Regions from separate parts of the Mesorhizobium sp. WSM3879 genome, predicted to be linked through region 2. Evidence: riboswitches for the same ligand, from Rfam matches in the RefSeq annotation. Region 2 holds a riboswitch; each other region holds the start of a gene.
What was found. A riboswitch is a leader RNA that binds a small molecule or an ion and turns the genes downstream of it on or off. The one in region 2 is predicted to bind thiamine pyrophosphate.
Positions count from the first base shown of each region.

Region 1: linked by a shared signal. The riboswitch ahead of CK218_RS31325 (phosphomethylpyrimidine synthase ThiC) and the one ahead of thiC (phosphomethylpyrimidine synthase ThiC) in region 2 are both predicted to bind thiamine pyrophosphate.
Region 3: linked by a shared signal. The riboswitch ahead of thiB (thiamine ABC transporter substrate binding subunit) and the one ahead of thiC (phosphomethylpyrimidine synthase ThiC) in region 2 are both predicted to bind thiamine pyrophosphate.

Region 1 covers NZ_NSFZ01000020.1:62,630-67,423, reverse strand. The annotation lists gene CK218_RS28780 (carbonic anhydrase) at 105-857, opposite strand; partial or broken gene CK218_RS31325 (phosphomethylpyrimidine synthase ThiC) at 1,421-2,220, opposite strand; TPP riboswitch at 2,300-2,410, opposite strand; gene CK218_RS28770 (FAD-binding oxidoreductase) at 2,549-3,016, opposite strand; partial or broken gene CK218_RS28765 (porin) at 3,073-4,071, opposite strand; gene CK218_RS28760 (MFS transporter) at 4,267-4,794, opposite strand, start outside.
Region 2 covers NZ_NSFZ01000004.1:121,526-126,319, reverse strand. The annotation lists gene thiO (glycine oxidase ThiO) at 1-934, opposite strand, end outside; gene thiC (phosphomethylpyrimidine synthase ThiC) at 931-2,751, opposite strand; TPP riboswitch at 2,864-2,975, opposite strand; gene CK218_RS10465 (beta-galactosidase) at 3,257-4,794, opposite strand, start outside.
Region 3 covers NZ_NSFZ01000007.1:45,614-50,407, forward strand. The annotation lists gene CK218_RS17085 (ABC-F family ATP-binding cassette domain-containing protein) at 1-474, opposite strand, end outside; gene CK218_RS17090 (thiamine diphosphokinase) at 476-1,120, opposite strand; TPP riboswitch at 1,262-1,375, shown strand; gene thiB (thiamine ABC transporter substrate binding subunit) at 1,418-2,428, shown strand; gene thiP (thiamine/thiamine pyrophosphate ABC transporter permease) at 2,645-4,267, shown strand; gene thiQ (thiamine ABC transporter ATP-binding protein) at 4,264-4,794, shown strand, end outside.

The sequences.
Region 1 (4,794 bases), on a different contig from region 2:
CCGCTTCCAGGACCAGAATGAGCGCCCAACGGGCGCCTTACGATCTTGGAAGCAGATGAATCTCCGCGCAGGCGGCGCTTCGCTCCCTCACGGCGGCAGGGGCCTCAGGGGAGGCCCAGGATGAAGCGCCGATTGGGCGAACGGATAGGGCGCGCGTTCCGGGGATAGAGCGAGGTAAAGCGCTTAATGTCCGCTGGGTCGACCTCAACCGGTTCCGTCGCCACCATCCAGTCGACGTTTTCGGTGCATGGCGGCGTCGTTAAAGATCCTTCATATGTCCAGTAGCCAAGCGAAGCCGGCAGAAGCCCGTTCGGGTCGACCTCGTCGACGGCTGCCTCTTCGCCTGATGTTGCGGGAAATGCTGCAGCAAGCCTGGCAAAGCTGGCATTTGTGTCGCCTGGCACTAGAAAAACGCCCAGCACACCCAGAGTGTCGCTGTCGGTGTCCTTATGGACAAAATGCGCTTCCATCGGGAAGCTCTTGCCCGCGACGTGGTGCTCGCTTGGCGCATGGAAATGGAACTGGAGCAGCTCATACACACGATCCCCTCGAGTGAGCGTGCTGCCTTGCGGCAGGTTGATCTGAATGGTGTGGCCGTTGTTCACCATCCTGCCGCCGCCGCTGTGCCAACCTATGGCGATGCGCGGAATATCCGCTTTGACCGCGCCCTTGATATCGACCGGCGATTGCTGTGTGCCCGCCGAGCAGACGAAATTTGTCTTATCCAGATCGCCCCAGTGTTCGGGCCCGGCCGGGCCGGCATATCCCCAATGGGTGCTCGCCGCCCCCGCGGCATCAGCGCAAATGGGACACGCGCCGAGTGCAACGAACCCTTTGATCAGACTACGACGATGCATATTGCTTTCGCTCCTGGACGTGAACTAAGTTTATCATTTGCGGTTGGCATGGCGGGAACTGCGCTCGCAACCACCATGATGTGGCAACATGATCGCAACTACCCCGAACAACTCGGCATACGACCAGCGCGTCACGCAGCGCTTCATGTCGGCGCACAGACGACATCCTCGTCGGGACCGCCGCTGAGCTTGTCATTGTCCTCACCGGCGGTATGCGGTTGGTAGCGGCCATTCTCACCTGGTCCGAGCTATCTGCGCCAATACGTGGTTGTTGCTTCCCCGACCCTCTGGTGGCCTGGGTATCCAGATCGCATCCTCGGCCTCGTGACGCCTTCATATTCATCATCCGTCGACCAGAGAAATCGATTGCTTCAATTACGAACATTCACGTTTTGGATGCATTCACGCGCAATCCGCGGTACTGACCGCCTCACTTCGGCGGGTGCTATCGAACCTTCGCCCGCTCAAGCAGCTCAGGGCCGCCCCGTGTCGAAGCTGTTGACGGCGAGTCTCGATTCGGCACCCGTGACCGCATCAAGCGAGCACCCTGCCATTCTCGCTTCGGAGCGCACGATCCATTCGCGGATGTTGTGGATGTTGCGCCGGGTCAAGAGGTCCATCACCGTATCGGCGCCCCAGCGGATCGCCCACACCATCTTCTCGACCTCCTCGGCCATCGACGAGCTGACGGCGGAGTTGCCGATATTGGCGTTGATCTTCGACCAGGAAATTGCGGCCGATAATCTCATCGGCTCGCTTTCCGGGTGGTAAATGTTGGACGGGATGATGGCGCGGGCGCGCGCCACCTCGTCGCGCACGAATTCCGGCGTGACGAAGTCAGGGATCGCGGCGCCAAAGCTTTCGCCATCGCGTTGAAGTGTCGAACGCAACTGCTCACGGCCGAGGTTCTCGCGGATGGCGACGAACTCCATCTCAGGCGTGATGATGCCGGCGCGCATAGGCAATCTGCGTCACGGCCTTGGCGGACTTCGCTCGCAGCGGCCGGTTGCGCATCGGAAATTCCAGCGTCAGGCTTTCGCCCGTCGCAGATCCATTGTCCTCCGGCCTGACATGGCGGCCGTCATAGGCCTCGACATCGCCGCGCGCCATGATCCATTCCTGGCATGGGCGGGCAGGGCCCATTTCGATGCAGGTTTCGACTGCCGGGTCGGTGTACGGGCCGGACGGATCGTAAACGGCCACGGACGGCTCGCCGGCCGTCGGATGGAGGGAGATCTCCCGCATCGGCACCCTGATGTGCGGGTGGATGGCACCGGGCTTGTGGATTTTCGCGAGGTGGGCAGTGGTCCCGTCGACACGGCGGGGGTGAGGGCAATCTCTTGAGGCTCCTTTGCTCATGCATTGGAGACCCAGCTCTGTGCCGGAAGGATGAAAAGACGCTTTGGTCGCCCTGCTCGAAACAGGACCTCGGGCGTAAACCCCGCGAAGCGCTTGCACCATCCTACGCTAGTATGAACTGAATCAGGTTCAACGGGTCACTGCGCCGCGACCAGCAGTATCTCAGCCCTTGCCGGGACCCCCTGGTGACTGCCTCTGTTGGACAGGCGGGCCCTATCTCGTCAAGCGCAGTGAAGAGGAATCGGCTTACTTAACCTCATCGATCATCAACGCTTCCAATCGTCACTAAAGCCCTTACGCAAAATGCATCGCGACATTCCGGATCGCCTGGCTCAAAGACTATTTGTCCGCCCGGCGGCACTGAAGCGCTCGATTGTATAGGGTTCGAGTGGTATTGGCGGGTCACGCCCAGACAGCAGATCGCCAACCAGTTTGCCCGTGGTCGGGCCTTGTGTGAGGCCCAGGTGACCGTGCCCGAACACATACAGAATGTGAGCATCGGTCGCGGAGCGGCTGATGACCGGTAAGGTATCCGGGGTCGCGGGCCGGTGGCCGCTCCACACCATGCCGCCGGGACCATCCAGGGCCGGGAGATAAGCCTTTGCAAGCTCAACCAAGCCTTTCGAGCGAGCAAAATTCGGGCTGGCTCGCAATCCTCCGAACTCGGCCGCACCGCCGATGCGTAAACCGATAGAGAGAGGTGCTGCCACGAAGTTGCTCTCTGCAAAGATCATCGTCCGGTTGAGTGCGATCTGGGGTGCAGCGATTGTGGTGTTGTAGCCGCGCTCGCTTTCGAGCAAGGGCATGGTCGCCAAGCTGGCGAGAAAGTCTAGTCGCGCAATCGACCACCGAGAGTTCATTCAATTAGAATGACCGGTTGGAAACTGAGGATGCCGCCGAGGCAATCTTTTTTGTCAGCCTTCGTCGAATTCACGTTCGAAGGGTCGACCATGCCGATGCCGTAGTGGCCGTAGTCGATTTCGACCGTCGCCGTGAAACCGGCAACGAGCGTGTAGACGACGTTTGCGGCCACACCATAGTTCTTGAACTGACCGCCCGAGATCTGAAGGTTGAACGAAGTTTTCTCGTCGAGTGCGTGAGTGGAGCCGGCCCAGAAGGCCCAGTTGCCGCTCCAAGTTTTGTAGAAGCCGCGACCGTGAGCGGCGATTGCACTGGTTGGATCATCGTTGATAACGCCAATGGAGCCATAGCCGAACATTCCGAATAGCGACAGCACATCCGTGACATTGACATCGACGCGGATCTTGCCGCCCAAAGCATCGTAGTTGCTGTCACGAGCGATTACGCTGGTGATCGCGCCCCAGCCCTGCGTTTGTTTTACGCCGAAGACGACGTGCGGGACATGGCTGTGGTTAGTACCGACTACACCCGACCCTTGTTCAAGTGAAACCAGAGCCGAAAGGCCATTGTCGGCATCGAAGTAATACTGGGCCACGTTGGTATCGAAGTCGCCGTACGGAACGAGTACGTTGATGAGGTCCGGCGTAGCCTGTAAGCGTGTCGAAGGGCGAATGGTCCTTACCAACTCGGAGGCCACCAAGCTGGAACCAGGCGGAAGTCAATTTGACGCCGCTATTGAAGCCATAGTTTTGAGGACTGTCCGGGCCTGGATAAGCGTTGCGGTTGCCGAAATTCACGCGGTTTTCAGTGTAGGTCCTCAGTGCGCCGAGTTCGGTCTCCTGGCGCGTCCAAGTTTTGAACGTGAAACGCGTGTTGTGGTGCCCTGAACCTCGCCAGTTCTCACATCGGTGGTTCTTGCCCCGTCATACGATCGGACATCGCCGAAGCCGACGTCGTAACGGATGTAGCCCCCGATGCGCAGGCAGGTCTCGGTGTCGGTGCGCAGGGGGCGCGGCAGCGCAGGACCCATGCCCTCCTTCCGTCAAGCGCCGCCTCGAGGCCCGCCGCGGCATGGATATTCGCGAGAGAGGGACGTACGCATAGCCTCGCCTACCGGTGATGCGGGCTTCGCGCTGCTCGAAGTCGACCGGCGCGGCAGGTCCCAATGCACGATGGGTTCGTGATCACGTCACCTCGGAGGACGAGAAACGATTGCTGAGGCACGGGTTCGAGCTGCCTCAGTCGTTCGTTCGATCGAAAGCATTGTTTGTGGAGGACGCTCTCCATCATGCAGCGCCAGGAGACGCTGGCTGACTTCCTTATCCGCTGCCGTGAGCCGATGATTCAGGCGAAGAAAGTCCATCCAGGTTGGCGTGCGGAATGTCTCTGTCCAAATCGAAGGCGCTTGAAGATTGCGCTGCAGTGTCCAGTTTCGCGCCCCGGCACGGCTCTGAACATGGCGCCTTGCGCGCATGTAACCCAGAAAGGACTCGATATTGTCTTCCGATATAAGATACTCGACCTTGACCACTATGGGACCACTCCTGGGCTTCAACTCGAGTGCCAGCTCAGGCGGGTGAAAATCCGAACTCTCCTGATCCGTTTCTTCCCATGGACGGACCGGCAACACTATTCCCGCAGCAGCAACGAGCAACAGAGCGCCCGCGGCACTCTCCAAAGCGCAGCCTAAGGAGTAGTTCTGTGCGATAGTCCCCCA
Region 2 (4,794 bases):
TGAGGTCGGCTGCTCGCCGCGCCATGGCCGGCGCGAGCAGGAAGCCGTGGCGGTAGAGGCCGTTGATGCGAATATTCCCCCCGTCGCGCTCGACGCGAGGCAAGTTGTCGGTGAATGCGGGACGCACGCCAACACCGGTTTCGACCAGCTCGGCTTCGCCGAAGGCCGGATGCAACGCATAGGCAGCGCCGAGCAGTTCCATGGTCGAGCGCGCGGTGATCGGGCCTTCGGCATCGCACTCGATCATCGTCGCGCCGACCATGAACAGGTTGTCCGCGCGGGGCACGACATAGACGGAGACGCGCGGATGCAGCAGCCGCACCGGGCGGGCCAGCGAGATCTCGTGCGTTCGCAGGATCAGCATCTCGCCGCGTACGCCGCGCAGTTCCGGTCGCTTGTCACCGCTGCCGGTGCAGTCCACCTCAATATCCTGAGATGCGGGCGCCGAGCTGCGGCCGAACTCGACGCGCGCGCTCATCCCGCGCAGCTTGTCGCGCAGGGAAAGCAGCGCCTTGCGTGGGTCGAGATGCGCTTCCTCAGCGAAATACAACCCACGTCGAAACCGGCCGTCGAGGGCCGGCTCGAGTGCCGCGATTTGGCTGGCGTCCAACTGCCTGAAGCCGGACGTTCGGCGGCCGAACCGGTCGAGTTCGCCGGCATCGCGCGCAGACGCCAGCACCAGCGTGCCGCGGCGCGAGACATGGCCGGGCAAGGCCGCGTCCCACCAATCAACTGCGTCGCGTCCGAGCGTCAGCACGGTCTCTTCGGCGCTCTCGCGCTCGCACCAGGGCGCGAGCATGCCGCCGGCCTGCCAGGAGGCATTGCCGGCGATATCGAGGCGTTTCTCGACAAGGGTCACCTCGGCGCCGCGCGTTGCCAGCTCGTGCGCGAGCGTCAATCCGGCAACGCCAGCGCCGCGAACGAGCACCTTCATGGCGTGTCCGTGCGCTCGGAGGTGCTGTCGACCGGCATATAGAGATCGCCGCCGTCGCGGTACTTCGCTGCCATGGCCGCGAGCCCTTCCTTCTGCGCTTCCGCGCGGATGTCATGCGAGATCCGCATCGAGCAGAATTTGGGACCGCACATGGAGCAGAAATGCGCCACCTTGTGCGCCTCCTTCGGTAGGGTTTCGTCGTGGAAGGCGCGCGCCGTCTCCGGATCGAGCGACAGGTTGAACTGGTCCTCCCACCGGAACTCGAAGCGCGCCCTCGACAGCGCGTCGTCCCTGACCTGGGCGGCCGGATGGCCCTTGGCGAGGTCGGCGGCATGCGCGGCGATCTTGTAGGTGATGACGCCAGTCTTGACGTCGTCGCGGTCGGGCAGGCCGAGATGCTCCTTCGGCGTGACGTAGCAGAGCATCGACGTTCCGAACCAGCCGATCATCGCCGCGCCGATGCCCGATGTGATGTGGTCATAGCCCGGCGCGATGTCGGTGGTGAGCGGCCCGAGCGTGTAGAACGGCGCTTCGCCACAGACCGCGAGCTGCTTGTCCATGTTCTGCTTGATCTTGTGCATCGGCACGTGGCCGGGGCCCTCGATCATCACCTGGCAGTCCTTGGACCAGGCGATCTTGGTGAGCTCTCCGAGCGTTTCCAGCTCGGCGAACTGGGCCGCGTCATTGGCATCGGCGATCGAGCCGGGGCGAAGGCCGTCGCCGAGCGAGAACGCCACGTCAAAGGCCCGGGCGATGTCGCAGATCTCCTCGAAATGCTCGTAGAGAAAACTCTCCTTGTGGTGATGTAGGCACCACTTGGCCATGATCGAGCCGCCGCGCGACACGATGCCGGTGACGCGATCGACGGTGAGCGGGATATAGGGCAGGCGCACGCCGGCATGGATCGTGAAATAGTCCACGCCCTGCTCGGCCTGCTCGATGAGGGTGTCGCGGAACACCTCCCAGGTCAGTTCCTCGGCGACGCCGCCGACCTTCTCCAGCGCCTGGTAGATCGGCACCGTGCCGATCGGCACCGGCGAATTGCGCACGATCCATTCGCGGATGTTGTGGATGTTGCGTCCGGTCGAGAGGTCCATCACCGTGTCGGCGCCCCAGCGGATCGCCCACACCATCTTCTCGACCTCCTCGGCCATCGACGAGGTGACGGCGGAGTTGCCGATATTGGCGTTGATCTTGACCAGGAAATTGCGGCCGATGATCATCGGCTCGCTTTCCGGGTGGTTAATGTTGGACGGGATGATGGCGCGGCCGCGCGCCACCTCGTCGCGCACGAATTCCGGCGTGACGAAGTCAGGGATCGCGGCGCCGAAGCTTTGGCCATCGCGTTGAAGTTTCGAACGCAACTGCTCACGGCCGAGGTTCTCGCGGATGGCGACGAACTCCATCTCAGGCGTGATGATGCCGGCGCGCGCATAGGCGAGCTGTGTGACAGCGCGGCCGCCGGCCGCGCGCAACGGTCTGTTGCGAACCGGGAATTCCGGCGTCAGGCGATCGGCTGAGACGAAGCCGTTGTCTTCCGGCTTGATCGTGCGGCCCTCGTAGCGCCCCACGTCTCCGCGCGCCTCGATCCATGCCTCGCGCAGCCGTGGCAAGCCACGCTCGATGTCGGTTTTCACCGTGGCGTCCGTGTAGGGACCGGACGAGTCGTAGACAGTGACCGGCGGCTCGCCGGCGCTCGGGTGGACCGAGATCTCGCGCATCGGCACCCGCAGCTCCGGGTGAAGCTGACCGGGTTTGTGGACCTTCTTCGAAGCTGGGAGTTCGCCGACGGTGACGGTCGGGGTGTGGGCATTCATGAGTGAGCCTCCTTGCTCGAGTGCAACGGAGACCCAGTCCACGCGATGAGGAGGAAGTGACGCTTCGCTTAGAATGCGGGCACTGCCCGAATGCCGAAGCCGGATTGCCGACCCGCGAAGCCTCGCACCGTCCCTACGCCAGTATGAACTGGATCAGGTTCAACGGGTCACTGCGCGCGATAGCAGTATCTCAGCCCCTTGCCGGGACTCCCCTGGTGAGGCGCCTAGGTTGGACGATGCGACGCTATCCTGTCAACTCGACTTCATGACTTCTCCAGCCTGGAACAAGCGACGAGAAGCGGCGCAGCCACGCAGCTTTGATCGAGCATCTCTTACATCGACGCCCATTGAGCCACGACCTTGCGCGCGTCGAGCTGGCAGTCGGGGCCCACTTGTCATCCGCCAAGGAAACGCTTTTGCGATCCCTTGTGGCGGCGGATTGAAGAACGCATTTTTCGCCTCGAAGAGCATCTGTTCGGCGTCTATGGACGCTGGTTCGATTTGTTCAGGACCGAATTATTGCGCAGCCGTAAGGGTCGACTTGCAGCGTTCCTTCAACGGCCTTGCCCGTCAGCAGGTCGAGGCCCTTTGGGACCTTGGGTAAGATCACGGCGACTTCCGTGGTGTTCAGCACGAACATCAGCCGGCGGTCGTCGGCTTCCCTGACAGAGACCTCCACCCCGGCAGGCAGGTCGGGCAGCAAAGGCGCTATACCGGCTTTGGCCAGCACGACATCGACAAGCTTCTCCGTCAGTTGCGGCGTGAGATACGTGCCGACATAGACAACCCGACCTTGCCCGACCTTGCGGGCGGTGATTGCCGGAGAGCCGGCGGCGAAGCGGTTCGACCAGACGCCGAGCACCTCGGTGTCAGGCGCTACGTCAAGCACCTCGTACAAATGCGCAGCCTGGAATTCTTCATTGCCAAGGGTGAACAGGTATTTGCGTTCCGCGGACGAGGCCGGGAGGGGCGGCGGTGCATAGGTGCCCATCGGAGCCGGACGAAACAGCGGAAACAGGCCGCTGGCGCCTTCGGGAACGACGCGGCCGAACTCCGTCACCCTGACGCCGCTCAGGGCTGCAAGGGCCTTGCCGGGAGCCTGCTCGCGAATGATGTGGTTGTTCTCGTCCCTCGTCGCGCTCAATGCCGATAGGATCAGCGTACCGCCGTTGCGGACGAATGTTTCGACAGCCTCGTTCCATTCATTCTTCCACATCACCCAATGCGGGACGTAGAGCGCCTTGAGCCGCGAAAGATCGTCTTCGGGATGAATGAACCCGCATGCAATGCCGTTCTGATAGCAGTGGCGATGAAGCAGCGTCGCGTCTTCGAGCGGACTGGGGAGGCCGATCGGATAGGTCTTGTGAGCCTCCTGGTTGTCGAAGTCCGCGCCGGCGATGCCGAGGTCCATGCGCACTGCGGTGCCAAGAATCTGCTCCTTCGCGGCGGCGATCTCATGGAAGAAGCGGCTTGCCTCGTCATAGCGGCGGCGCGGCACGTCGTCGTGATCGATGACGCCCATCCAGTAGATCTCGGCGCCGAAATGCGCGGGACGCCAACGAAAGAACATGACACCGTCGGCGCCGCGGGCCACCGAGGTCATGGCCATGCGACGCATCTCGCCGGGCTCCGGCGTCATCGTCGAGAAGCCGGGCTGGCTGCCGAAGCCTGAGGCCTGCTCCGGAACGATGAAGTTGCCGGAATAGGCGCGGCATATGTCGAGATGGAGGGCCTGGGTCGCCGCATGCCCGCCGGTTCGGCGCATCTCGTCATAGAGCATCGGATAGATGTCGAAGCCGATGAAATCGAGGTCCTGTCCGAACTGACCGCGGAAGTCGATGTCGGCAAGCTGGCCAAGATTATGGAAGATGAACCAGTCCGGATTGGCGGCACGCAGGATCTCGACCTGGTCATGTTGGAAGGCGGCGGTCGCTGCGGCCAGAAAGCGATGGTAGTCCTGCACATGGCCGGGGCTGGGGTAGGACGGCATGAGCGGTCTCGGCAGGTCGATCTGCGAGAAATCGTCGTAGGCCGTCGCCCAGA
Region 3 (4,794 bases), on a different contig from region 2:
CAGCCATTCGATGACCGACAGGTCGAGATGGTTGGTCGGCTCGTCGAGGAGCAGGATATCGGGCTCCGGCGCCATGACGCGAGCGAGTGCTGCGCGGCGCGCCTCGCCGCCGGAAAGGTCGTTCGGCCGCTCCTCGCCGGTCAGGCCGAGATGCTCCATCAGATAAGTGGCGCGATGCGGGTCGTCGGCCGGCCCGAGGCCGGCTTCGACATAGGCGCGCACGCTGGCGAAGCCATCCATATCGGGCATTTGCGGCAGGTAGCGCACCGTTGCCGAGGGCTGGCGGAATACTTCGCCGTCCTGCGGTTCGATTAGCCCCGCGACGATCTTGAGCAGCGTCGACTTGCCCGAACCGTTGCGGCCGACAAGCGCGATCTTCTCGCCGGCGGAGGCGCTCAGTACCGCGCCGTCGAGCAGCGGCGTGCCGCCAAAAGTCAGTTTTATGCCATCCAGATTGAGAAGAGGCGGGGCCATGTCAGCTTTCGGGAAGAGGATAGGGGTGGGCGAGCAGCAGCGCCCGGCCACGCTCGAGCGCGATATGGAGCCGGCCCTTGACCTCATTTGATATGGTAAGCGAGGAGCCGAACGCCACCTCGACACCGTCCAGCGGCCATTTGGCGCCTGAGACCGTCAGGCCGGCGAGGTCGGAGAAGCCGAGCACCGAGAACAGCGTGCCGTTGGCGTAGTCGAAGCCGGCTTTGCCCGGCAGGATGGGCACGCCCTCCTGGGCGCCGCTGGTCAGCAGCACGGTTGTGCCCGCCTCGGCCAGCCGCACGCTTAGAGCCAAATGCAGAAAGGCATGATCGGCGCGCTTGCCGCCGAAGGCGCCGGCCAGCACCAGGCTGGTGGCGCCGCGCGCCAGCGCCTCGGCAATGGCGAGCTCGCCGTCGGTCATATCCTTCTCGGTCGGGAAAATCTTGCGCGGCACGGCGGCCAGATTCTCCGGCAGGCTCGCCGGCACCGAGTCGAAATCTCCGACCCAGAGCTCCGGCAGCAGGCCAAGCATATCGGCATGGCCGATACCGGCATCGGCGGCGATGATGCGGGAGCCTTCGATCTGGCGATCGAGCCGAGGCGTGCGGACGAGATCGCCGCCAAGCAGGATGGTGAATGTGCCCATGGCCGTCGCCCTTACCAGCCCGGCCAACGAAACGGAAGCGGGCGCGTCCAAACGGAATCGCACTTCGCTACCGCGGTGAACCCTGATGGATGCCCAGGAAACTTCCGCTTGCGCGCCGCATCGGCCGGGCCTATGTCTCGAAATGCTCTAACGGGGTGCCGGACGCTGATTTTGCGAACCGGCTGAGAGGCACAAAGCCAACCCGCTGAACCTGATCCGGTTTGTACCGGCGGAGGGATTAGACGTTTCGGACCATCCGACGCCTGAATTCCTTTAACGCGAACGAAGGAGGCGCCGATGCGCTCGCTATTGTCCAACCTTGTTCTTGCAGCCGGCCTTGTTTCGCTTTTGGTGGGCGTCGGGCCTGCCGAGGCGAAAGACAAGCTTACCGTCTACACCTACGAAAGCTTCACCGCCGACTGGGGTCCCGGGCCCGCGGTGAAGAAGGAATTCGAGGCCGAATGCGGCTGCGATCTCGAATTCGTCTCGGTTGCCGACGGCGTGGCACTGCTCAATCGCGTCAAGCTGGAGGGCGCCGGCACCAAGGCCGATGTCGTGCTCGGCCTCGATACCAACCTGACCGCGGATGCCAAGGCGAGCGGCCTATTCGCGCCGCATGGCGCGGTGGCCGATTTGAATGTGCCCGGCGGCTGGAAAGACGACACCTTCGTGCCTTTCGACTACGGCTATTTCGCCGTCGTCTACGACACCGAAAAGCTGAAGACCCCGCCGAAGAGCTTGAAGGAACTGGTCGAGGGCGCCGGCCCCGACAAGATCATCATCCAGGATCCGCGCACTTCGACGCCGGGCCTCGGGCTGCTGCTGTGGGTCAAGTCGGTCTATGGCGACAAGGCGCCGGAAGCCTGGGCCAAGCTGAAGCCGAAGGTGCTGACCGTGACGCCGGGCTGGAGCGAGGCCTATGGTCTGTTCACCAAGGGCGAGGCGCCGATGGTTCTCTCCTATACCACCTCGCCGGCCTACCACATGGTGGCCGAGAACACCGAGCGCTATCAGGCGGCGTCCTTCGAGGAGGGCGAATATCTGCAGATCGAGGTCGCCGGCATCACCAAAATCGGCGCGAAGAACCCGCTGGCGGAAAAATTCATAACCTTCATGACCGAGCCCAAGTTCCAGGACATCATCCCGGAGACCAACTGGATGTTCCCGGCCGGCAAGACCGACAAGCCGCTCAACCCGGCCTTCGAAAAGCTGGTGAAGCCGACCAAAACCCTGCTGTTCAGCCCGGACGAGGTGGCGGCCAACCGCAAGGCCTGGGTGGATGAATGGCTGGCGGCGATGAGCAAGTAGGACGCAGGATGGCGCTTGAGCACCCCCCTCTGTCCGGCCGGCCATCTCCCCCGCAAAGGGGGAAATTCGCGGTCATCGGTGATTTCGCTAGCCGCCGACGGTGTAGGAAGAGCGGCAAAGCTGCCAATCTCCCTCCTAGAGAGGGAGATGTCCGGCAGGACAGAGGGGGGTGCGACGGAACGTGGCGTTCGCTAGCTCGAGCCAACGTGGTGCAGCGTGCAATCCACGCCGCGCCCTGACCCTCGCATCACCGCCGGCATCATCGCCCTTGTCGCCATCACTTTGCTCATCGGCGGCGCCTTCGCCGGCCTGATCCTCGAAGGCGCGAGCGGTCCGTCCAGCGCTGCCGCGGCCTTCGACAGCTATCTGCTCCGCGTCGCCCGCTTCACGCTTTGGCAGGCGCTGCTGTCGACATTGCTTTCGGTCTTGCCGGCAGTGTTCGTCGGCCGCGCCCTGTCCAGGCACACCAACTTTCCCGGACGTCGCCTGATCCTGCAGTTGTTCACGGTGCCGCTGGCGCTGCCGGTTATCGTCGCCGCGCTCGGCGTGTTGGCGCTTTACGGCCATGCCGGTTATTTTGCCGGCATCCTCGGCACGTTCGGCGGTGGGGAATGGCCGGGCATTTACGGCCTCTCCGGCATCCTGGTCGCGCATGTCTTCTTCAACCTGCCCTTGGCCACGCGCCTGTTCCTCGAGGCGCTCGGCACCGTGCCGGCCGACCAGTGGCGGCTGGCGAGCCAGCTCGGTATGGACGCTCGGTCGGCCTTCCGGCTGATCGAATGGCCGGCGCTGCGCACGGCGCTGCCGGGGGTCGCCGGGCTGGTCTTCATGCTGTGCATCACCTCCTTCACCATCGTGCTGACGCTGGGCGGCGGGCCGGCGGCGACGACGCTGGAGGTCGCGATCTACCAGGCGCTGCGCTTCGATTTCGATCCCGCGCGGGCCGTGACACTAACGTTTCTGCAGATCGTGCTGACCTTCGTCGTGGTCGCCATGCTGACGCGACTCGGCGCCAACACGGCCGGCGATACGAATCTGCCGGTAGCGCCACGCCGCTACCTTGCGGCCAGCACCACCGAGGCCGTGTTGAATGCCGGCCTGATCGTGCTTGCGCTGCTGTTCGTCGCCGGACCGATGGCGGCGACCGTGCTCGCCGGGCTGGAGGCGGATCTTGGGCGGCTGGCCGGCGAGGACGCCGTGCGCCGCGCGACGCTCACCAGCGCCGGGCTCTCCTTTCTCTCGGCGCTGCTTTGCGTGATGCTGTCGCTGTCGCTGATTGCCGCCCGACGCGCACTGGCCCTGCGGCGCCGCGCGGGCGGCGCCATGTCGCTGCTCGAACACGCCGCCGACACCGGCGCCGGTTTCGTGCTGGTCGTGCCGCCGATCGTGATCGGCGCCGGCTGGTTCCTGGCTCTGCGCAACATCACCGATGTGTTCGCCATCGCACCTGTCATGGTCGTCGCGGTCAATGCGGTGATGGCGATGCCATTTGCCATTCGCGCCGTCCGCCCTGCCTATGACGCGGCGAGCGAGCGCCACGAGCGACTCTGCCTGGCGCTCGGCATTTCCGGCTGGAACCGGCTGCGGCTGGTCGACTGGCCGTCGCTGCGGCGGCCCTTGGCCACCGGCTTTGCGTTCGCCATGGCGCTGTCGCTCGGCGATCTCGGCGTTATCGCGCTGTTCGGCAGCGATTCGGTCCAGACCTTGCCCTATCTTCTACTCGCGCGCATGGGCAGCTACCGGACCGCCGACGCCGCGGGGCTGGCCTTTTTGCTCGGCCTCGTCTGCCTGATGCTGGTTGTCGCCGCCGACTGGCTGGGGCGGGAGGCAAAGGCATGACGAGGGATAATAATGGCATCGCGGCCACGAAGGGCCTGGCCGTCACGTTGGACGGCGTATCCTTCAGCTATGGCGAGGCATCCTTCCGGTTCGATGTCGAATTCGCCGCCGGCAGGATCACTGCCATCATGGGGCCGAGCGGTTCAGGCAAGTCGACGCTGCTCAATCTGGTGGCCGGCTTCGAATCACCCAATGCTGGCAAGGTGCTGATCGGCGGGATCGATGTCGACAATGCGCCGCCCTCGGCGCGGCCGGTGTCGATGGTGTTCCAGGAAAACAACCTGTTCGCCCATCTTTCGGTCGAGGGCAATGTCGGGCTTGGCCGCTCGCCATCGCTCAAGCTCACGGCCGACGACCACCGCGCGGTCGCGGAAGCGCTGGGGCGTGTCGGTCTCGCCGGCAAGGAAAAGCGGCTGCCGCGCGAGCTTTCCGGCGGCGAGCGGCAGCGCGTCGCGCTGGCGCGGGTGCTCATACGGGACCGTCCGGTGCTTCTGCTCGACGAGCCTTTCGCCTCGCTCGGCCCGGCG